DNA from 2 places in the Azotobacter chroococcum genome. Region 2 is predicted to be linked to the other one. Evidence: predicted binding sites of a transcription regulator. Region 2 holds the regulator's gene; the other holds the start of a gene.
What was found. Region 2 encodes FliA, which starts transcription of late flagellar genes. Its sites were predicted from a motif close to CTAAAGTTTNNNNNNNNNNNGCCGNTAA; they were not measured.

Region 1 (11,521 bases), 770 kb from region 2:
TGCGGGCGAACAGGATCAGGCCGCCCACTTCCGGCTGGCGCAGCAGGCGGCGATCCTCGGCGGTCAGCCAGGTGCCGGCGATGTCCAGCATCAAAGAGCCTTGCATGGAAAATCCTTAAGTGAGATCGGCCGCCGCCCACACGGGGCACGGCGCTTCTTCGATCCGCACGCGGCAGTGCGGGGGCACGCGCGGGTAGAGCTCCAGCAGGTCGGCGTTGCGCAAGCGCACGCAGCCGTGGGAGCGCGGCACCCCCATGGGCTCGCTGTCCGGCATGCCATGGAGATAGATGTAGCGGCGGAAGGTGTCGACCGCCCCCAGCCGGTTGTGCCCGACCTCGCAGCCGCTCAGCCAGAGGATCCGGGTGAGGATCCAGTCGCGGCCGGGAAAGGCCTCGTGCAGCTCGGGCGTCCAGACCTCGCCGGTCCAGCGCCGCCCGCGCAGCACCGCGCCCGCCGGCAACCCCTCGCCGATCCTCGCCCGTACCTGATGCAGCCCGCGCGGCGTGCAGCCGGAACCGGACTGCTCGCCGGGACCGTTCAGGGCAGTGGAAACCGCCAGGCGCAGGACCAGTTGGCCGCCGGCAAAGCCGTACAGCGCCTGATCGGCCAGGGAGATATGGAGAAGATCGAGAGTTTGCATGGGCGGCTAGCTTAGCCGATCGGAACGGTGCCGCCCACCGCCCCGTTAGGGCCAGCCCTTTCAAGGTCTCTTACCTTTCGAGGCCTCGATTACACGGGCCGTAGAGACATGAGCGCGGGCTGCGGCGCTATCGACCCACTCCCGGGTCTTCTTCACCTTGGGGCCACGCTTGCTGGTGGCCACCTGGCCGGGCTTGATGTGCCGTGCCAACTCCAGCAGGCGCTGCGCCAGTGTGCTGGCCGAACCGTCGGCCCACGTGGGCCAGTGCTCCACCGGCAGTGCGACGAGCATCCCCTCGTAACGGCTTCTGACCTGGACTGCCAGGTGGTAGGGGGACGCCTCCCAGCCCTCGGGAAACTGTTCGCGATGGGCCTGTTCGACACTGCGCTTGAGCACGGCCAGGAGGTTGCAGGCCAGCACCGCCACGGCAAACCCCAGCAACGCTGCCCGGGGATGGCCCAGGCTGCGGATCTCGCTCTGCAAGACCGACTCCAGGCGCTGGAACATCCCCTCGATACGCCAGCGCCGACGGTACAGGTCGGCAATCTGCCGGGCGTCGATCGTCGCGGGCAGGTTGCTCCACAGCCAAAGGACGGACTCGCCCGACTCCGTCGGCCGATCCAGGCGCAACTCGATGCGCCGCCAGGGCCCCTGGCCCTCGTCCAGCCGGATGTCCTGCTCAAGCACCTGCCCGGTTTCCACCCTGCCTCGGTCGTGCCAGGGTCCCTCGTGAACGATGCGCGGATGCCTGGCATCCTGGCGCACGATGAAATCGGCCCGGCCCTGCTGGAGCGACTGGAGAATCGTGCGGGTGCAGAAATGCCGGTCGGCCATCCACAGCTGTCCCGGCCGGGCACTGCCCAGTAGCGGCAGGACGCCGGTGCGTTCGCTTTCATAGGCGTCCTCGCAGACCGCCAGATCGGTCACCAGGTCTAGGTCGGGGTCGTAGACCACCAGCGAATGCCCCGGCAGAGCGGCGGCGCGCTGGTTGCGCAGCGGCGCCAGGCGTTTCTCCGAGGCCGGCAGATGATTGCCGTCGATGATGCGCACCTGCCAGCCGGGCAGGCAGGGCGCTGTGCCCAGGGCCGAGACGACCGGCTCCAGGCGCTGGGCGCTGCCCTGGACCAGGGCCCGCAGCAAGGGCGGCTCGGTACGCCTGACCTTGTCGTACAGCGCCGCCAGCGATACGGGCAGGTGGTCCATCTGGCGCGCGGCGGCATGCAGCGAAGGGCGCAATCCCAGGGAAACCAGCGACATCAGCTCGACCACCGTGGAAAACAGCAGCTCGCGTGGATACTGGCGTTGCCGGTGAGTCTCGAACACTTCGTCGATCCAGGCGGCCGGCATCGCCCGTTCCAGCGCCAGACGTGCCATGACGCTGGCCGGTGCCTGCCTCTCGAAGCGCGCCAGAACTGCATCCCACATCGTCTTACCCTCCCGCTTGATCCTCGGGAGAGTTTACGCAAACATCTTGAAAGGGCTGGCGTTAACAGGCCCTAGTCGTCCGCATCGCTCGGAGCGGGGCGGGCCACACTCCTGGCAGGCAGCGCCGCCTTGCCACGCGGCCTGGGCTGGGCACTGGCCAGCTGCGGATCATGCAGGACGCTCTGCGCGCGCATGCCGGCGGCGAGAAAGGGCACCAGCAGACGCAATGCCTGCTCGCTGGAGGTCTGCACCCCGAAGCGCTCCTCGGCGAAGGCCCGCAGCGTATCCATCCCGGACAGGCTGAAGGTCGCCGCGCCGAGCATGAAGTGGGTGCGCCAGAACAGCTCCAGCGGCGGAATCCGCGGCACCGCCACCTGCAGCAGCAGCAGGTAGCGCCGGAAGAGCTTGCCGTAGGTGTCCTCGAGGTAGCGCCGCAGGTGTCCCTGCCCCTGGCTCAGGGCTAGGCCGAGCAGACGCATGAAGATGGCCAGGTCGCTGCCGCTGCGCGGGCGCGCCGACTGCACCTGCGTGATGGTGATCTCCAGCAGCTCCTCGAGGCTCAGGCAGGGCTCCGGAGCGGCCTGACGGCGGTCCAGCTCGCGCTCCAGACAGGCACAGAAAGGGCCGAGGACCCGGGAAAAGACCGCCTCGATGAGCGCATTCTTCGAGCCAAAGTGATAGTTCACCGCCGCCAGATTGACATCGGCCTTGCTGGTGATCAGCCGCAGCGAGGTTTCCGCGAACCCCCGTTCCGCAAACAGCTGCTCCGCAGCATCCAGGATGCGCTCGACAGTTTCCGAGTGGGGCATGCTTCCTCCGGCGGTTGACAACCCTGTCATTTTTAGCCGCCATTGTATTTCAATTCGAACGCCGGACTGAGCAGGGATTGCCGACGTTGCCGTATCGAGAGGTTGCCAGTGAAACGGCACTGTATATAATCCCAGGACCTGGATAAAAAGACAGAGCAGCCTCCATGTCCAAACTGACGCCTCGCCAAGTCGAAATCCTCGCCTTCATCAAGCGTTGTCTGGAGGAGAACGGCTATCCACCGACCCGGGCGGAGATCGCCCGCGAGCTCGGCTTCAAGTCGCCCAATGCGGCGGAAGAGCATCTCAAGGCGATGGCGCGCAAGGGGGCGATCGAAATGACTCCGGGCGCCTCCCGCGGCATCCGCATCCCTGGCGGCGAAGCCGACAGCGAACCGGGCAGCCTGCCCGTCGTCGGCCGGGTCGCGGCCGGCGCACCGATCCTCGCCCAACAGCACATCGAGGAAACCTGCCGGATCAATCCCGACTTCTTCCATCCCCGCGCCGATTACCTGCTGAGGGTGCGCGGCATGAGCATGAAGGATGTCGGCATCTACGATGGCGACCTGCTGGCCGTGCATACCTGTCGCGAGGCGCGCAACGGCCAGATCGTGGTAGCGCGCCTCAACGACGAGGTCACGGTCAAGCGCTTCAAGCGCGAAGGAGACAAGGTCTGGCTGATCGCCGAAAACCCTGAATTCGCCCCGCTCGAGATCGATCTGAACGAGCAGGACCTGATCATCGAAGGATTGAGTGTCGGCGTGATACGCCGCTAGGAGGAACCATGCAGCTCCCGCTCCCGCAGCCGCTGAAACCCTCGCAGCTGATGCTGTTCGAGGCGGCCCCGGCCCGGCCACCGTTCCGCTGCACGAAGGACATGCCCGGATCGCCCCCGGCCCGGGAAGCGGAGCCCTTCAGCGAAGTCAGCCTGCGTGGTGGTGCCGACCAGTGCCTGTTCCTGCTCGCGCCCATGCTGCGCGAGCTGAGTCAGGGGAATGACGGGCGCTGGCTGACCCTGGTGGCGCCCCCCGCCAATCTGAGCCACGGCTGGCTGCGCGAGGCCGGCCTGAACCGCGAGCGGATTCTCCTGCTGCAACCCGCGCGGGAACAGGAGGCCAGCGAGCTGGTCTGCGAAGCCTTGCGCCTGGGACGCAGCCACACGGTGGTCAGCTGGCTGAGCCCGGTGAACCGGTCGACCCGGCAGCGCCTGCTCCAGGCTGCCCGGACCGGCCAGGCACAGAGCCTGAACATCCGCCTGGGCTGAAGCAACAAGCCCGGGACCCGGCCAGATGGTCGCCCATTTCCCCGGATGAAGCCGGATTCAGTGCAGAACCCGCGGCAGCTCATCGCTCTCGAAGTCGCCCTCGGCCAGGCGTCCGGCCATCTGCACCCCCACATTCAGCATGGCCTTGGCCACCTCGATGTGATGGCCCTGCAGAAAGCTCTTCGCGCTTTCGGAAAAGTCGAGGATGACCAGCTCCTCTTCGTCATCGGCGCGACGCAAGGCGATGCGCCCGTCGGGCAGTTCGACAATTTCGAGAAAGGACGTAGGCATGGGGTTCTGCTCTTGGGGAAGGCCGGACATTGTAATGTAACAGTCGGCCCCGGGCACCCCTGGATGGGCCGCCTCGCCCCTCCCCTGCCGGGTCAGCACTCGGTCAGGGACTCGCGAAAGCGCAGCGCCAGTTCCTTGAGCGACTGCCGCCACTGCTCCAGCTGCGCGGCGCTCAAGGCCGGCGCCTCTTCCTCCTCGTCCAGGCTGACCGCCTCGATCAGCGGCAGCCGAGGATCGACCTTGACCTTCTTCGCTGCCTGCGGCGGCTGGAACAGCCGGGCGTATTCGGCCAGCAGCTGCGCCAGCCAGGTTTCCGGCTGGCCGGCCAGCTCCACCAGCTCCGCCAATTCCGGACTGGGCGCCGCGCTCAACAGCTCGGCATTCAGGAAGCGCCCGACCTGCGGCGCTCCGGCCTCGGGCAGGCGATAGAAACCGGCGATCTCATGGCACAGCCCCAGCAGGGCGCCATGCAGGTGGAAGAGCGCCGCCTCGCGCTCCGCCATGGCCTGCGCCTGGGCATTCAGCGCCCGGCCTTCCTCCGCCTGGCGCAGGGAGGTCAGCGCCAGGCCGGCGAAATAGAGCTTCTGGTTGGTACGGGTATACAGCTCGTGGGCCATGACGGCGCCCTCCGGTTCGAGACAGCCACTATACCGGGCCGGGGTGCAAGTATGGACCCGCCGCACGGACGGCACCCTTCGTCTCCGACGGCGGGTGCCCTGCAGGCGGGAAAACGCGGCGAACGGCGTGGATCAGCGCTTGTCCTCGACCACCCAGCGGCCGTCCTGGTAGAAGGCGCGCCAGCCGCTGGGCTTGCCCTCGACCTCGCTCTGCACGTACTGCTCCTTGCTCTTGCGGCTGTAGCGGATCACCGCCGGGCGGCCTTCCGGGTCCTTGGCCGGAGCATCCAGCAGGAAGTGGTACTTCGGGTCGATCTCGTCCCGGTGCGGGAGCAGCTCCAGGACCAGCGGCGCGCGGGTCTCGCGGTTCTTCGGGAACTGGCTGGCGGCGAGGAACAGGCCGGAGGCGCCGTCGCGCAGCACATAGACGTCGTCGACCTTCTCGCAGCGCAGCTCCGGCATCTTCACCGCATCCATCTTCGGCGGCGCCGGCTCGCCGCTCTTCAGCAGCTTGCGGGTGTTCTTGCAGGCGGCGTTGGTACAGCCGAAGAACTTGCCGAAGCGGCCGGTCTTGAGCTGCATCTGGCTGCCACACTTGTCGCACTCCAGGCTCGGGCCCTCGTAGCCCTTGATCCGGTACTGGCCTTCCTCGATCTCGTACCCGGAGCAGTCCGGATTGTTGCCGCAGATGTGCAGCTTGTGCTGCTCGTCGAGCAGATAGGCGTCCATCGCCGTGCCGCACTTCGGACAGCGGCGCTTGTTGCGCAGCAGCAGCGACTCGGACTCGCCCTCGTCGTCCGCGGCGATCTCGTCGCCCGGGATCAGGTTGATGGTCGACTTGCAGCGCTCCTTGGGCGGCAGGCTGTAGCCCGAGCAACCGAGGAACACGCCGGTCGAGGCAGTGCGGATCATCATCGGCCGGCCGCATTCACGGCAGGGAATGTCGGTCAGGGTCGGCTGGTTGGCGCGCATGCCCGCCTCGCTGGACTCGGCGATGTCCAGCTTCTTCCTGAAGTCGCCGTAGAACTCGTCGAGCAGGTGCTTCCAGTCGCGCTCGCCCTGAGCCACGTCGTCCAGATGCTCCTCCATGCTGGCGGTGAAGCCGTAGTCCATCAGGTTGGCGAAACTCTCGGCGAGGCGCTCGGTGACGATGTCGCCCATCTTCTCGGAATGGAAGCGGCGGTTCTGCAGGGTCACGTAGCCGCGCTCCTGGATGGTGGAGATGATCGCCGCGTAGGTGGAGGGCCGGCCGATCCCGCGCTTTTCCATCTCCTTGACCAGGCTGGCCTCGCTGTAGCGCGCCGGCGGCTTGGTGAAGTGCTGGCTGGGGTCGAGCTTGAGCAGGTCGAGGCCCTCGCCCTCGGCCATGTCCGGCAGTACGTCGTCTTCACCGGGCTTGGCCAGCTGCGGCAGCACGCGGGTGTAGCCGTCGAACTTGAGGATGCGGCCCTTGGCGCGCAGCTCGAAGGCGCCGGCCTGGACGCTGACGCTGGTCGACAGATATTCGGCCGGCGGCATCTGGCAGGCGACGAACTGGCGCCAGATCAGCTCGTAGAGCCGCTCGGCGTCGCGCTCCATGCCGGACAGCTGGGTCGGCTGCAGGTTGACGTCGGAGGGGCGGATCGCCTCGTGGGCCTCCTGGGCGCCCTCCTTGCTGGTGTAGAGATTGGGCTGTGCGGGCAGGTACTGCGCGCCGAACTCGCCTTCGATGAAACCGCGCGCCATCTCCAGGGCATCGGCCGAGAGGTTGGTCGAGTCGGTCCGCATGTAGGTGATGTAGCCGGCCTCGTACAGGCGCTGGGCCATCATCATGGTCTTCTTCACCGAGAAGCCCAGACGGTTGCTCGCCGCCTGCTGCAGGGTCGAGGTGATGAAGGGCGCCGAGGGCTTGCTGCGGGTCGGCTTGTCCTCGCGCTTGGCCACCCGGTAGCTGGAGGCCTTGAGCTTCTCCAGCGCGGCCAGCGCCTGGGCCTCGTTGAGCGGGCGGAAGCCCTCGCCGTTCTCCCTGGCCATCTCGAAGCGCACCTGGGCGCCCTTGGCGGTGCCCAGGTCGGCATGGATCTCCCAGAACTCCTCGGGGATGAAGGCGCGGATCTCCCGCTCGCGCTCGGCGATCAGCTTCACCGCCACCGATTGCACGCGGCCGGCGGACAGCCCGCGGGCGATCTTCTGCCAGAGCAGCGGCGAAACCATGTAGCCGACCACCCGGTCGAGGAAGCGCCGCGCCTGCTGCGCATTGACCCGGTTGATGTCCAGCTCGCCCGGCTGGGCGAAGGCCTCCTGGATCGCCTTCTTGGTGATCTCGTTGAACACCACGCGCTTGTAGCGGCTGTCGTCGCCGCCGATGGACTCGCGCAGGTGCCAGGCGATGGCCTCCCCCTCGCGGTCCAGGTCGGTGGCCAGATAGATGGTGTCGGCTTCCTGGGCCAGGCGGCGCAGTTCGTCGACCACCTTCTCCTTGCCCGGCAGGATCTCGTAGTGGGCCTTCCAGCCGTGTTCGGGATCGACCCCCATGCGCGCGAACAGCTGTCGCTTGGCCTTCTCCTTGGGCGACAGCGCCGGCGCCTCGGCCGTGCTCTTGCCACGCTTGGCCGGCTCCCTGGCGGTACTGGCCGAGCCGCTGGTGGGCAGGTCACGGATATGGCCGATGCTCGACTTCACCACGTACTGGCTGCCCAGGTACTTGTTGATGGTCTTGGCCTTGGCCGGGGATTCCACGATGACCAGCGATTTACCCATGGATCGGAGTATTCCTAATTCGAGAGATGAAAGCGGGGAGCGTCTATCGGCCCGCCGAGCCGGTGCTTGAGCAAGTCCGGCCGAGGGAGATTCCGAGACAAGGCGCTGTGACGGGTCATAGCCAGGCTATGGCGAGGAGCGGCAACGCAGTATCAGGGCCTCGGATGCCGAAAGTGATTCAACCAACCGACCGCAAGGCTCTAGCTCGGCGCTATATATAGTGGCCGCCGATGTGCGGTCAAGGGCGGCACGGCCGTACTTGTGGCCTACATGGCCGGAAAAGTCGCGCTTTCCGCTCGAATCAAAGCAAAGCGCGGCATCTGGCGACCGTCAACTTCGACGTTGTCGGCGAACATCGCCAGCGGCCGGACCCACAGCCCGAAATCGCCGTACAGGGCCTGGTAGAGCACCAGCTCCTCCTCGGTCTCGGAGTGCCGGACCACGCCGAGCACACGGTATTCGGCGCCCTTGTAATGCCGGTAGAGACCAGGTTGCACGGTCATGGCGTTCTCCAGGTAGGGTGGATGCACCGAAGAGACGCGGGACAGCGGGAGCGGGGCACAAGGCCCCGTCCCCGCAAGTGCCACGCAGGGCGTCAGACCCGCTCGAAGACGGTGGCGATGCCCTGGCCGAGACCGATGCACATGGTCGCCAGCCCCAGGGTGCCGCCCTTCTGGCGCATGATGTTCAGCAGAGTGCCGGAAATCCGCACCCCGGAGCAGCCGAAGGGATGGCCCAGGGCGATCGCACCGCCGTGCAGGTTGACCTTGTCGTCCAGCGCATCGAGCAGCTTGAGGTCCTTGAGCACCGGAATGGCCTGGGCGGCGAAGGCTTCGTTGAGCTCGACGAAGTCGATGTCGGCCATGGAGAGCCCGGCCCGCGCCAGCGCCTTCTGGGTGGCCGGCACCGGACCGTAGCCCATGATCGACGGATCGACCCCGACCACTGCCATGGCGCGCACCACGGCCAGCGGCTGGAGGCCCAGGTCGCGGGCGCGCTGGCCGGACATGACGATCATGCAGGAGGCGCCGTCGGTGATCTGCGAGGAGCTGCCCGCGGTGACGGTGCCGCTCTTCGGGTTGAACACCGGCTTGAGCTTGGCCAGCCCCTCCAGGGTGGTGTCCGGGCGAATCGTCTCGTCCTGCTCGAAGACCCGCAGCAGGCCGTGCTCGTCGTGGCCCTCGGTCGGCACGATCTCCTCGGCGAAGTGGCCCTCGAGCGTGGCGCGATGCGCCCGCTGGTGCGAGCGCAGGGCGAAGGTGTCCTGCTGCTCGCGGCTCACGCCGTGCATCATGGCCAGCATCTCGGCGGTCAGGCCCATCATCCCGGCAGCCTTGGCCACCTGCAAGGACAGCCGCGGATTCGGATCGACCCCGTGGGTCATCGGCAGGTGCCCCATGTGCTCGACGCCACCGACCACGAACACCTCGCCGTTGCCGGTCTGGATCGCCTGCACCGCGCTGTGCAGCGCGCTCATCGAAGAGCCGCACAGGCGGTTGACGGTCTGCGCGCCGCTGCTGTGCGGAATCGGGGTCAGCAGCGCGGCCATGCGCGCGATGTTCCAGCCCTGCTCCAGGGTCTGGTTGACGCAGCCCCAGATCACATCCTCGACTTCCGCCGGGTCGATCTGCGGGTTGCGCTCGAGCAGTTGGGTGATGAGATGCGCCGAAAGGTTCTCGGCGCGGGTGTGGCGGTGCATGCCGCCCTTGGAACGACCCATCGGGGTACGGGCGAAGTCGACGATGACCGCGTCTTTCGGATTCAGACTCATGACTCGGCTCCCCCTCAGGCAAAGAACGTCTGGCCCTGACGGGCCATGTCGCGCAGTTTTTCGGTCGGTTGGTAGAGCGGCCCCAGGTCGGCGTGGCGGTCAGCCAGCTCGACGAAACGGGCGACGCCCAGGGCGTCGAGGTAGCGCAGCGCACCGCCGCGGAAGGGCGGGAAGCCGATGCCGTAGATCAGGCCCATGTCCGCCTCGGCGGCCGACTCGACGACGCCCTCCTCCAGGCAGCGCACCGTCTCCAGGCACAGCGGCAGCATCAGGCGGTTGATGATCTCCTCGTCGTCCAGCTCGCGCGTCTCGCGCACCAGCGGGCGGAGCAGCTCGGCCACCTGCGGGTCCTCCAGCTTCTTCGGCTTGGGACTGCCGTCGCGCTCGTAGGCGTAGAAGCCGGCGCCGCTCTTCTGGCCCAGGCGCCCGGCGCGCAGCAGCACGTCGATGGCGGTGTCGCCCTCCTCCTTCATCCGCTCGGGATAGCCCTCGGCGAGCACGTTGCGCGCATGCACCGCCGTGTCGATGCCGACCACGTCGAGCAGGTAGGCCGGCCCCATCGGCCAGCCGAACGCCTCCATCACCCGGTCGATGCGCTGGAAGTCGATGCCGGCGGCCAACAGCCGGGTGAACCCGGAGAGGTAGGGAAAGAGCACGCGGTTGACCAGGAAGCCCGGGCAGTCGTTGACCACGATCGGGGTCTTGCCCATCTTGCGCGCGTAGGCGACGGTGGTGGCGATGGTCTGCTCGCTGGTGCGCTCGCCGCGGATCACCTCGACCAGCGGCATCAGCGGCACCGGGTTGAAGAAGTGCATGCCGCAGAAGCGCTCCGGATGCTCGAGCGAGCCGGCCAGCCGGCTGATGGAGATGGTCGAGGTGTTGGAGGCGATCACCGAATCCTCCCTCACCTGGGCCTCCACCTCGGCAAGCACCGCCTGCTTGACCTCGAGCTTCTCGACCACCGCCTCGATGACCAGGTCGACCTGGCCGAAATCGCCGTAGGACAGGGTCGGGCGGATGCCATTGAGCACCTCGGCCATCTGCCGCACCGTCATCCGTCCCTTCTCCACCCGCTTGCCGAGCTGCTTGTCGGCCTCGGCCAGGCCCAGGCGGATGGACTCCTCGCGGATGTCCTTCATCAGGATCGGCGTGCCCTTGAGCGCCGACTGGTAGGCGATGCCGCCACCCATGATGCCCGCACCGAGCACCGCCGCCAGCTTCACCTCGCGGGCGTTCTTGTCGTATTTCCTGGCCCTGCGCTTGAGCTCCTGCTCGTTGAGGAACAACCCGACCAGGCTCTGCGCCACCGAGGTGGCGGCCAGCTTGACGAAGCCGCCGACCTCGATCTCCAGGGCGGCCTCGCGGCCGGAGTTGGCGGCCTTCTGGATGGTCTTCACCGCGGCCAGGGGCGCCGGGTAGTGCGGGCCGGCCTGGGCGGCCACGTAGGCCTTGGCGCTCTCGAAGGCCATCATCTGCTCGATGTTGCCGAGCTTGAGCGGCTCCAGCTTCGGCTGGCGGCGGCTCTGGAAATCCAGCTCGCCGGCGGCGGCCCGGCGCACCAGGTCGAGGGCCGCCTCGCGCAGCCGCTCGTCGGCGACCACGGCATCCACCGCGCCGACCTTCAGTGCCTCGGCGGCGCCGTTCTCCTTGCCGGCGGCGATCCACTCGATGGCGTTGTCGCTGCCGATCAGCCGCGGCAGGCGAACGGTGCCGCCGAAGCCCGGGTTGATTCCCAGCTTGACCTCCGGCAGGCCCACCCTGGCCGACTCGGCCATCACCCGGAAGTCGCAGGCCAGACACATCTCGAAGCCGCCGCCGAGGGCCATGCCGTTGATCGCGACCACGGTCGGCACCGGCAGGTCCTCGAAGTCCGAGAAGATCCGGTTGATCTCCAGGCACCAGCCGCGCAGCTCCTCCTCGGGCGCGCGGAACAGCTCGAGGAATTCGGTGACGTCGGCGCCGACGATG
Region 2 (11,521 bases):
TCGAATCGGGGCGTCAACCTTTAATTGAACTCTTTCACTATCCAGTCGTTCTCCCTCTCAATCATCCGACATTTCCGCAGCCTGCGGCGTCTCCAGGATCAGCTCCACCCGCCGATTGTTGGCACGCCCCTCCAGGGTCGAGTTGTCGGCCAGCGGCCGGGTATCGGCAAGGCCCACTGCACGCATGCGCTGGCGGGCAACTCCGTTGGACTCCAGATAGCGCACCACACTGCCGGCCCTCGCCCCGGAAAGCTCCCAGTTGGAGGGAAAGCGCGTGCTACGGATCGGCAACGAGTCGGTATGCCCCACCACCACGATGCCATGCCGACTGCTGTTGAGCACCGGAACCAACTGTTGCAGTACGCGCAGCCCCTCCAGGCTCAGGTCGACCTGCGCGGAACTGAAGAGGATCTCGCTGCTGATGCGAAAGCTCACCGAGCCTTCTTTCACGATCACTTCGATATCCTTGCCCAGCTGATCCACTGGCAGCCCTTGAAGGGGATTACTGGTAGAGTCCGACTCCCCGTTGCGCAGAGATCGGCCGGCCTGCTCGAGCAGGCCGCTGCCAGCCGGCAAAACGCCTTCGGACAGCGGCTTGAGCGACTGCGGCAGCTCTCCAGCCCCCTTGCCCTTGCCAGCGAAGGCCAGCATCACCACCAGCAGCACCAGTAGCAGAGTCATCATGTCCAGGTAGGTTATCAGCCAGCCTTCCGTCCCCCCCTCGGAGTCCGGCTCGCGGACCGCATTGGCGGTCTGGCGCCTGGCCATGTGCGTTGCCTGGCGAGCCTGAGCCAGTTCCTGCTCCAACTGACGCTGACGCTCCAGCAATGCCTTGCGCGCTGCGCCAACGGAACCGATGGCCGGACTCTCCAATGGCTCGGTCATTGCCGGGCGCTCCCCTCATCCGGCCCCGAGTCGCGCGACTCGCTCCCCCCATCGCGAATCTCATCCTGGTATTGAGCGACGAACGAGTTCAGCGTCTCGCGCATCAGGCCCGGGTTGCGCTTGTTGCACATCATGGAGATACCCTGCAGCACCATGTTCATCAGCACCACCCGCTGCTCGGTACGCCGCTCCAGCTTCACCGCCACCGGCTTGAATACAAGGTTGGCGAGCAGCACCCCGTAGAGGGTAGTCATCAGCGCCACCGCCATCTGCCGGCCGATAGCCGTCATGTCGCCGTCGCCGAGCAGGAACATCAGATTCACCAGCCCCACCAACGTGCCGAGCATGCCGAATGCCGGCGCATAGCCGGCCATCACCCGGAACAACTGCGCCTCGGCATGCTCCTTGGCACGCAGACGGGAGATTCGCCATTGCAGCAGCTCGAGGATGTCCTCCTCGGGCGTCATGTCGATCACCAACTGCACCCCGGTACGCAGGAAGGGATTGTTGACCTGCCCCAACTCCTTCTCCACCGCGCGCAAATCGCCCCCCATCCACAGCCGGGAGATCTTCACCAGCTCCTCGATGTCATCCTCGCTATATAGCCGCTCGTTGCGCATCACCGTGCCGATCAGGCTGAACACCCGCAGCACCTCGCCCAGCGGATAGCTGATGAAGGTCGCCGCCAGGGTGCCCACCAGCACGATACCCAGACTCGGCAGATCGATGAACAGCGCCGGATCTTCGGCGGAAAAGACCAGGACCACCGCCAGCAGCGCGATGCTGGCGAGCATGCCGATGAGCGTTGAGGGATTCATGCGGGACTCCGAAAATGCGACAGGCTCGATTGGATACCTATCGGCCGTGGAGCGGTTTTCTGAATACGCCCCGCTACGCGGCGATGCTCTGCGCTTCGAAGCCCGCCAGGCTGCGCATCTCCCTGGCGAAGTCGTCACCGATCATGGCGCAGCAGGCACGTACGCCACAGACTCTTTGAGCAGTGTCCGGACAAAGCGACGCCTGCCGACAGAAACAGGACAAAGCACCGCGTCAAAAAAATCTCGCCCGCCCCTAAAGCTCCCGCCCCGCCCGCCGATAGTCGGGATAACGGCCAACGGCGCCGTTGTCGCCAGCCGCGAAGCCACCGCGCAGCGCAGCTCGCCTCTGGCGCTCAATCTTTAGAGAAGGAACGCAACATGTCCGTCATCAATACCAACATCACCTCGATGATCGCCCAGAAGAACCTGGGCGCATCGCAAAGCGCTCTGACCACCGCCATGGAGCGCCTGTCTTCCGGCATGCGCATCAACAGCGCGAAGGACGATGCTGCCGGTCAGGCCATCGCCAACCGCATGAGCTCGCAGATCACCGGTCTGTCCCAAGCCCAGCGCAACGCCAACGACGGCATCTCCGTCGCCCAGACAGCCGAAGGCGCGCTGAACCAGGTCAACGACAACCTGCAACGCATCCGCGAGCTGAGCGTACAGGCAGCCAACGACACCAACTCCCCCGAAGACCGTGCCTCCATCCAGGCTGAAATCAACCAGCGCCTGGAAGAGATCGACCGCATCTCCCAGGAAACCAATTTCAACGGCACCAAAGTGCTGAATGCCGAGCAGACCCTGAATATCCAGGTCGGCGCCAATGATGGCGAAAGCATCAGCATCAACCTGAAGGAAATCAACAAGACCACTCTGGGTCTGGCCTCCTTCGATGTTACCAACACCCTCAACACGGAGGATCTGGCAGCTACTGCGACGACCGAACTGGCTCCGGCTTCGCGCAATCTGGAAGACTTCAGCTTCACCGACAATGCCGGCGCTGCTACCTGGGCCGTCTATGTTGACGACGCGAACCCAGATCAACTGTATGTTTCCTCCGATGGCGGCGCCACCGTTGCTGCAGCCACCTATAATACGACAACCAATGCCCTGGAGTTCGACTCCAGCACCGCAGCAGCCCCCGGCGGCACCGTAACCGCCGCTGCTGGCCAGGAAGTCCATGTCGGTGGCGGCGTGGTCATGCAGGCCGACGATATCACTGGTCGCAGCGATGACAATGTTGCAGCCCAGCCGACCCTGCATCTGACGTCCGACGGCAACTATCACATCAAGCTCGGCGCTGACACCTATGTCGCTGCAACCGTTGATTTCGCTGCCGGCACTGTAAGCTATGACTCTTCCGCTGCTGCAGATGGCACACTCGATGCCGAGGTAGGCACTGCGCTTGACCAGATCAGCAACCCCGACCCGGCAGTCACCATCGATACCTCCGGCCTGGACACCAGCCTGGTCGGCGACAGCGCCCAAGTCTTCGCCATGGAAGACGGCAGCGGCTATGTGGTCAAGGGTACCGACGCCGACGGCAACGACGTCTACTACGAGGCCGAAGTCGACACCGCTACCGGTGCAGTGACCCTCGGCGACCAGTTGACCGCGGACCCCCTGGCAGCACTGGACAACGCACTGAAAGAAGTTGACACCCTGCGCTCCGACCTCGGTGCCATCCAGAACCGTTTCGATTCGGCCATCACCAACCTGAAGACCAACGAAACCAACCTCTCCGCCGCTCGCTCGCGCATCGAAGACGCCGACTACGCAGTGGAAGTGGCCAACATGACCAAGGCTCAGATCCTGCAACAGGCTGGCACCTCGGTCCTGGCCCAGGCCAACCAGATCCCGCAGAGCGTGCTGTCGCTGCTGGGTTAATATCCGGCATAGCAGTACCAAAGAGGGTCGGCGAAAGCCGGCCCTTTTTGTTGTTTGCAACCTTACAGGCGGAACGATGCCCATGCGCGAGGAAGACTGTTTACACATCATCGGCGAACTGGATGCCCTGCTCGCCGATATCCAGAATTTGCTGAACCAGTTCGAGGCTTCCGGCTGCACTGTGACGCTGAAAGAGGATTACATCGCCCTGCATGCACTGCAGGGCCGCACCCTTATGGAGCGGCAACGCCATATCGACGAAGCGCCTGGAACCGTGCCCACCCTTTCCGACCCGTTGAACGGGATTGCATGGAAAAACACGAATTGATCCAGATTGAGTGCAGACAGAGCCTCAAGACTTCATTTCCGCATCCGATAGAGAGGTCATATAGCCCTATCTGCTTGCTACGGAGGATATGATCATGAGTTCCCCCATGAACGATGCCGCTACCCTTCCCCATTCGCCCCTGACCAATCTGACGCCGCGCCAGCGTCTGGAAAACGCCTTGGACGAGCTGCCGCCGGCCGCCGGCAGCGCCGCGGCGCAGGCCGAGGGCGCGCAGCCGGGGCTGGTCGCCCGCGAGGAGCTGGTCGAGCCGGTGCAGCGCATCAACGAGGTGCTGGGCAACTACGGGGTGGAGTTCCACCTGAAGGAGCCCGGGCCGCGGGTGGTCACCGCGATCGTCGACCGCGAGAGCGGCGAGCTGATCCGGCAGATTCCCAGCGAGGAGGTGCTGCGGATCGCCGAAAGCCTCGAACAGCTGCGCGGGGTTCTGCTGCGGGAACAAGCCTGAGCGCAGTCCTGCCTGGGACTGCGCTCAGGCTTTCTCAGTCGCTCGCCTCCGGCAGGACGATGCCCTCGATGGGGCCCAGGGCGGCCAGTTCGCTTCCCGAAATCGGCGCGCTGAGGGTCGCGCCGCGCAGGGAGGGCTGATCGGTCAAGCGGACCTGGAGGATGGCGCCCTTGCGGTCGAGGCGCTCGACCCAGCCCAGGCCACCCGCGCTGAAGCGCACCAGCGAGCCGATCGGGACCAGCCCGAAATGCCGTGCGTAATACTGGCACCAGTGCTTGTCGAGTTGCCCCTCGCGGCCGATCAACTGGCGGTAGACGCTGCTAATGGTCTGCTCCGCGCGATCCGGGCGGACCCGTCCCATGGCGTCGATCACATCGACGACGGCGGCGATCCGCGCCAGCTCGCCGAGTTGCCCGGCGCCCAGGCCCCGCGGGTATCCGCTGCCGTCGAGACGCTCGTTGATCTCTTCGACGACGCCCCTGATCACCGCCTCGGCCAGCCACTTGCAGCGCACCAGCCGCTCGCGCAGCAACGGCACATGCTGCGCGAAGGCCGTACGCTGCCCGTCGTCGAAGGAGTCGCTGCGCACCAGCGACGGCGGCAGCAGTCCCTTGCCCAGGTCGTGGACCAGGGCGCAGGCGCAGATGCTCTTGACCAGATCGGGCGGCAGGCCGCGACTGCGGGCCAGGTCGCTCAGGCGCGTGGCCACGGCGATGCAGTGCTGGATCAGCGGCGGGTCGTCCACCAGGCAATTCACCGCGAACAGCACGGCCTCGCGCTCCTCGTGCAGCAGACCGAGCAGAAAGTCGCAATGCCAGGACAGCTGCGCCGGGTCGATCTCGCTCCCCTGCTGCAACTGCACCAGCAGACCGTTGAGGTACACCGCCAGGCGCGCCAGACGCCGGGCCATCGGCGTCGCGTAATCCAGCCCGTGCGGACGCTGGACGCCGGGCGCCGCCTCGCCCGCGGGCACGAACAGCGGCGAGGGCATGCGCGAAGGATCGCCATCCATGCCGCTGCGGGCGCTTTCCCGCTCGATCTCCCGCACATAGAACCAGAGCCGCCGCTCATCCGCGGCCCCCAGAGCGGCGAAGGCACAGCCGAAGCGGAGCGTCTGCCAGCCGGCATTGAGCCGCCGATGGCGGATCTGGCCCCGCAGCTCCAGTTGCTGGCCATTGGGAAAGCGCAAACCGAGCCGCTGCAGATCCTGTCCGACCTGCAGGTCGGGGGCGGCGCTGGCCGGCAGCTCGACCTGGCAGCCGCCCAGCGACAGGTCCCGCAGGCGCCCGTGGAAGGGACGGTCGCCGGCGCCCATCTGCACCTCCACATCCACCACCATGTGGGTGTTGAGCCTGGCGCGGAAAGTACTCCGCCGATGCCGGGTCTCCAGCCATTCCGGCCAGGCACAGGCCAGTTGAACGCGGCCCGCCACGGCCAGCCGCTGCCACATGCCCAGCGGTGCGCTGCGCAACTGGGTTCCGGCCACCCAGCCGGCGAGCCGCCACGCCTGTCCCGCCTCCAGATGGGCAGCCACGGCGGGCACCGTGGTCAGGTCCAGGATCAGCCGCCTCCCGGCGACGACCTCCATCAGCAGGACGGGCACGGACGAATTGTCCGGCGCGAGCCCCTCCAGCTGGGCGCCACCCCGCTCGCACAACTGCTCGAGCAACGCGCGACATTCGTCTGGATTGTCGATGCGTGCATAGGCATCGTCGGTCTGTGCCATTTTCATGATCTGCCCGGCGTCCTCCCTTCGGCGCCCTGTTCTTGTGCCCTTGCGCCGGCCACCACGAGCCGGCATACGGCGGCTATCCGGCCAGCCCCTTGCGCAGGCGGGCCACCGCCTGGCTGTGCAGCTGGCAGACGCGCGATTCGCTGACGCCCAGCACGGCGCCGATTTCCTTGAGGTTGAGGTCTTCCTGGTAATACAGGCCGAGCACCAGCTTCTCCCGCTCCGGAAGCGCCTCGATGGCCTTGACCAGCCGCTCCATGTCGCGCCCCTCGGCCAGCTCGGCGAAGGGCGAGGCGTAGTGACCGACGCTCATCGCGTCCACCTCGTCCTCACCCAGCTCGTCGATGGCCAGCAGCTGGCTGCCGTTGCTGTCCAGCAGCAGTTGCCGGTACTCGGCCAGCTCCAGCCCCATGGCCGCGGCGATCTCGCGCTCCTCGGCGGGCCGGCCGAGGCGCTGCTCGAGCTGACGCAGGGCGTCTTCCAGGGCCCGGGCATTGCGCCGCACGCTGCGCGGCACCCAGTCGCGGCTGCGCAGCTCGTCGAGCATCGCGCCGCGGATGCGCTGGCTGGCGAAAGTGGCGAAACTCGCGCCCTGCCCGGCATCGTAGCGCGACATGGCGTCGAGCAGACCGATGGTGCCGGCCTGGATCAGGTCGTCCAGCTCGACGCTGGGCGGAAGCCTGGTCTGCAGGTTCAGGGCCTGCCGGCGCACCAGCGGCAGGTGCTGCTCGAGCAGGTCGCGCTGTCTGATTTTGCCCTGTGCCGTATACATTCCACTGACCTGGAGCTGACGAAAGACGGCCTGTCCCCATCCGGCGCTGCCGGGGCCGGTCCTGGCCGAACGGAGGCTCTCCGCTTGGCATTTTCGCCTCGCGGAAGAGCCCTGAAAGCTCCGAACAGTCGCCGGGGAAACGGGCTATTCCGGGCTTTGCGAAATGGCCGGCGGATGCTCCTCTCAGCGGTATTCGACGAGCAGCTCGATTGCCCCGACCTGCTGCGCTTCGCCACGCGGCGCCAGGCGAAAGCGGAACTGCAGCGGCTGCCCGGCATCCAGCCCGGCCAGCGCGGAACTGCGCCCCCGGCTGCGGGGCAGCTCGATGCAGCGTTCCGGATGGCAGAGCCAGGCGCGGACCGCCGCGCCGGCCGGAAGCTCGAAACGCCAGCGCACCCCGGCAAGGCGCCGCTGCCGGGCAAGGTCCGGCGGCTGCAGGGGGACGGACGCGCGCTCCCGGCCGGGCACCGCGAGGCGCAGGCCGGGAATCCGCGCCTGCCAGCTGCCCGGTGCGGCCTCCGCAGCGGGCAAAGAGAGCGGCAGGAGCAGCGACAGGATGACCAGCAGCCCGCCCGGAAGGCATGAACCGAATGCCCTTGCGCGGCTGCCCGGTGTCATACCGGATGGCCTTCCGGCCGCTCGGCCAGCAGCAGCAACTCGATCTCGAGGAAGGCGCCCGCAGCCTGACGCAGGTTGTCGAGCAGCCCCGCGTGCGAGGCGAAGCCCGGATGCAGCACCAGCAGCCGGGTCGGCCCGCCGCCCTCGCGCAGGCGGCGCAGGCACCGATAGGCGCGGCGGAAGCCGTCCGGATCGCCTTCGACCCAGAGGGCCCAGCGCGGCTGCTGGCAGGCCAGGGTGTGCAGGTGCGGACTGTCCTCGTCCAGGGCGACCAGCTGCCAGCGGGCCGGATCGCCGACCCAGGCATGGCCGTTGGCCTGCCAGCGTTGCAGGGTTTGGCGCACCCGCTCCAGACGCTGGCGCTGCGCACCGCTCGGCAGGCCGACCACCATCAGGGTCGGGCGCGGCGCCTCGGGAATCCCTGAGGACAGCGCGGCGACGGACGGCTCCCCGCCGCCCGCCCCCTGCTGCTCCGCCCAGCGGCGCAGCCCGGCGGCCTGGTCGAGCGGGCCGAAGCCGTCGCCATCCTCTGCAGCAGCCATCAGGGCTCGAACTCGCCGCCGAGCTGGCGGAAGGCATCGCCGGCCGCCAGCAGATGCAGCAGGGCATCGAGCTGCTGGGCCGGGCCGCGCAGACGCCGCCCGCCGCCCAGGCCGGCCAGCCGGGCACGCAGGTCCATCGCCCAGTCTTCGGCGGAGCGGTCCAGGCGGCTGGCGCCGGCGGCCAGCGCGGCGGCGAGGAATAGCCGCAGCTCCGTCTGCAAGGCTCCCTGGACCTCGCCGAGGGCCTGCCAGGCACGCAGGGTCAGCGCCGGCAGATCGTCGCAGGCCAGCAGCAGGCGCACCCCGTCGGCCTGTTCGGCGAGCGCCCGGCGGCCCGGCTCCGGCGACCAGGCCAGCCAGTGGCGCTGGCCGAGCGGCTGGCCGCTGTCGCCATCGCGCAGGGTGCCGAACCAGGCCTCGACCGGCCAGGGCATCGCTTCTCCGGCGCGTTCGCCGGCGGCACGCAGGCGGACCGGCAGATGGCGCAGCTCCAGCCACAGCGGCCGGCCGCGGTGCCGCAACTGCAGGCTGTCGTGGGCTTCGGCGACGGCGGCCAGCCGGGCCAGGCTGTGACGCTCGCCTTGGAACTCGACCCGGTTGCCGGGCCTGGCGGCGCCGATCCAGGGGCTGCGCAGCCGCGCCAGAGCCTGCAGGAGTCCGCTCTCCGGCGCCGCCGGCAGCAAATGCCGGCGCGCCCGGAGGCGCTCGAAGGCCCAGTCCAGACGCTGCTCGTGCCCGCTCGGCAGCCGATGGGCCAGCCAGGGACGCAGCTGCAGGCGGCCCTCCGGGTCCAGGCTCAGCAGCGGCATGTTCCAGGTGGCGCCGGGCACCGGCTTGCCGCCGCCCCAGAGCAGTTGTCGTGGTGCGCCGGCGTCGACGGATTCGCCGTCGCACGCCTCCAGCAGCCGGGCCAGCCGCTCTCCCTGCACGCCGGCCGGCAGGGCGGCCAGGCGCCAGGCGCGCTCCAGCAGGGCGAAGCCGTCCAGCTCGCGGCGCAGCGTCTCGAACGCGGCGGCCAGGCTGCGGCCACGGCCGAACAGGCCGCGGGCCCAGCTGTCGAGTCGCCGTCCGGTGCCCTCGGCCTCGCCGTCGGAAACGAACGGCGACGGCTGGCTGACCGCCAGTGCCTGCTGCAGCAGCGGCCTGGCCTCAGCCACCTGCAGGTCCTCCGGCACCTGCTGGCCGCTGGACAGGTAGTTCAGGCGCAGACCGTGGCGCATCAGGATGTCCAGCACCGGGCCGAGCCGCGCGGCCTCGTCGCACTTGCTGACGATGCAGTCGCGCAGCCGGGTGCCGGCGGCCAGGGCGGCGCGCTGGTAGGTGCCGACCACCTCCTCCAGGGTATCGCCGTGGCAGGCGGCATTGAGCAGCAGCATCAGCCGCACCGGGCGCCCGGCGGCGCCGAGCTGGTTGATCTGGGTCAGCAGCCGCCGGTCGCGCTGGCTCATGCCGACCGTGTCGATGATGATCAGGCGCTTGCCGGCCAGGCCGGCGAGCAGCGGCTCGAGCGGCGCGACGGCGGCCAGCGTGTGCACCTCGACGTCGAGCAGGCGGGCGTAGATGCGCAGTTGTTCGTGGGCGCCGATGCGGAAGCTGTCGGTGCTGATCAGCGCCACCTGGCCGGGGCCATGGCGCATCACGTAGCGCGCCGCGAGCTTGGCGGCGGTGGTGGTCTTGCCCACCCCGGTGGGACCGACCAGGGCGATCACCCCGCCTTCGTCGAGCAGGCCGGCCTCGTCCTCGAGCACCGGCAGGCGCGCCTCCAGCTGGCGTTCCAGCCAGGCCTGCAGGGCGGGCGCCGCAGCGGAGCCGGTGGCCAGCTCGCCCGGCAGGCCGGCGAGGATCTCGTCGCTCAGGCAGGGCCCGAAACCGGCGCCGAGCAGGCGCTGGCGCAGCGGCCCGCGACAGCCGCCGCTCGCCGCCGGGGCCTGCATCCGCCGGTCGAGCAAGGCGCGCATGTCCTGCATCTCGCCGAGCAGACGCTGACCGAGGGCGGCGAAGTCGAGGTCCACCGCTGTAGGCAGAGGCGCGGCGGGTCGCCCGGTCTGGGCGGCAGTGGCTACCTGACGATAGTCCGCGGGGGCGGCCGGCCTTGCCGGCGCGGCGGGAACGGCGGCGGCCGCCTGGACGGCCTGCTGCTCCTCCTCGGCCAGGGCGAGGATTTCCACGCCTTCGGCGACGGGACGGCTGGACAGGATCAGGGCGTCCTCGCCGAGAATCTCGCGCACCTGGCGCATGGCCTCGCGGCTGCTGGCCGCGACGAAACGTCTGACGCTCATGGATCATTTCCCTCCGATCAGGCTGGTCACGCGCAGGGAGCGGTCGTCGGGCAGCTCCACCAGGGACATCACCACCAGGTGGCGCAGGCGCCGGCGCAGGAAGCGCGAGAGCAGCGCGCGCAGCCGGTGCGGCACCACCAGCACCGGCGGTTCGCCGTTGGCCTCCTGACGGGCCAGGGCGGTTTCCGTCTGCTGCATCAGGTTGTCGGCCAGCCCCGGCTCCAGGGCGCCGTTGTTCACCGCCTGCAGGAGCACCTGCTCCAGCTGCAGGTCGAGACCGATGACGTGCAGTTCGTTGCGGCTGCCGAAGCACTGCTGGGTGATGGCCCGGCCCAGCGCCACGCGCACCAGGGCGGTCAGCTCCTGGACATCGCCCGGATGGGCGGCGGCGTGCTCGGCCAGGGCATCGAGGATGGTCCGCATGTCGCGGATCGACACGTCCTCCTCCAGCAGGGCCTGCAGGATGCGCTGCAGGGTGCTGAGCGGGACCAGCTTGGGCACCACCTCCTCGACCAGGGCCTTGTTCTCCTCGCCGAGCTTGTCCAGCAGGCGTTGCACCTCGCTGCGTCCGAGCAGGTCGCCGGCATGCCGGTGCAGCAGGTGGTTGAGGTGGGTGGCGGTGACCGTGCCGGCGTCGACCACGGTGTAGCCGTAGATCTGCCCGTGCTCGCGCAGGTTCGCATCGATCCAGGTCGCCGGCAGGTTGAAGGCCGGGTCGGTGGTGGCGACGCCCTCGAGGCGCCCGCTGACCTGGCCGGGATCGATCGCCAGCCACTTGCCCGGATGGATCTCGCCGCGGCCGATCTCCACGCCCTTGAGGGTGATCAGGTAGGCGTTCGGACCCAGCTCCAGGTTGTCGCGGATGTGCACCACCGGCGGCAGGAAGCCGATGTCCTGGGCGAACTTCTTGCGCACGCTCTTGATCCGCGCCAGCAGCTCGCCCTGCTGGCGGTTGTCCACCAGCGGAATCAGCCGGTGGCCGACTTCCAGCCCCAGGGTATCGACCAGCTGCACGTCGTCCCAGCTGGCCTCCGGGGCCTCCATCCTGGCCACCGGCACCTCGTTGACCACCTGCTCGACCAGCCGCTCCTGCTCGCGCCTGCCCAGCCACCAGCCGAGGCCGGCGAGCAGCGCGGTGAACAGCAGGAAGACGACGTTGGGCATCCCCGGCACCAGGCCGAGCAGGCCGAT

Region 1: topA (type I DNA topoisomerase) is a predicted target of FliA. The motif match lies at 7,826-7,853, and genes of this name have one in related genera.

The regions. Positions count from the first base shown of each region.
Region 1 is NZ_CP011835.1:1,280,872-1,292,392, reverse strand. It holds gene nagZ (beta-N-acetylhexosaminidase) at 1-106, opposite strand, end outside; gene ACG10_RS05980 (L,D-transpeptidase) at 116-640, opposite strand; gene ACG10_RS05975 (IS4 family transposase) at 701-2,014, opposite strand; gene ACG10_RS05970 (TetR/AcrR family transcriptional regulator) at 2,137-2,874, opposite strand; gene lexA (transcriptional repressor LexA) at 3,039-3,647, shown strand; gene sulA (SOS-induced cell division inhibitor SulA) at 3,656-4,135, shown strand; gene ACG10_RS05955 (hypothetical protein) at 4,193-4,426, opposite strand; gene ACG10_RS05950 (DUF6586 family protein) at 4,519-5,043, opposite strand; gene topA (type I DNA topoisomerase) at 5,176-7,782, opposite strand; gene ACG10_RS05940 (DUF1653 domain-containing protein) at 8,049-8,285, opposite strand; gene fadA (acetyl-CoA C-acyltransferase FadA) at 8,378-9,553, opposite strand; gene fadB (fatty acid oxidation complex subunit alpha FadB) at 9,568-11,521, opposite strand, start outside.
Region 2 is NZ_CP011835.1:2,046,087-2,057,607, reverse strand. It holds gene ACG10_RS09565 (OmpA/MotB family protein) at 58-885, opposite strand; gene ACG10_RS09560 (motility protein A) at 882-1,703, opposite strand; gene ACG10_RS24735 (FliC/FljB family flagellin) at 2,082-3,593, shown strand; gene ACG10_RS09550 (hypothetical protein) at 3,676-3,921, shown strand; gene ACG10_RS09545 (flagellar protein FlaG) at 4,016-4,387, shown strand; gene ACG10_RS09540 (PilZ domain-containing protein) at 4,422-6,119, opposite strand; gene ACG10_RS09535 (RNA polymerase sigma factor FliA) at 6,196-6,891, opposite strand; gene ACG10_RS09530 (flagellar protein FlhE) at 7,075-7,509, opposite strand; gene ACG10_RS09525 (hypothetical protein) at 7,506-8,051, opposite strand; gene flhF (flagellar biosynthesis protein FlhF) at 8,051-10,330, opposite strand; gene flhA (flagellar biosynthesis protein FlhA) at 10,334-11,521, opposite strand, start outside.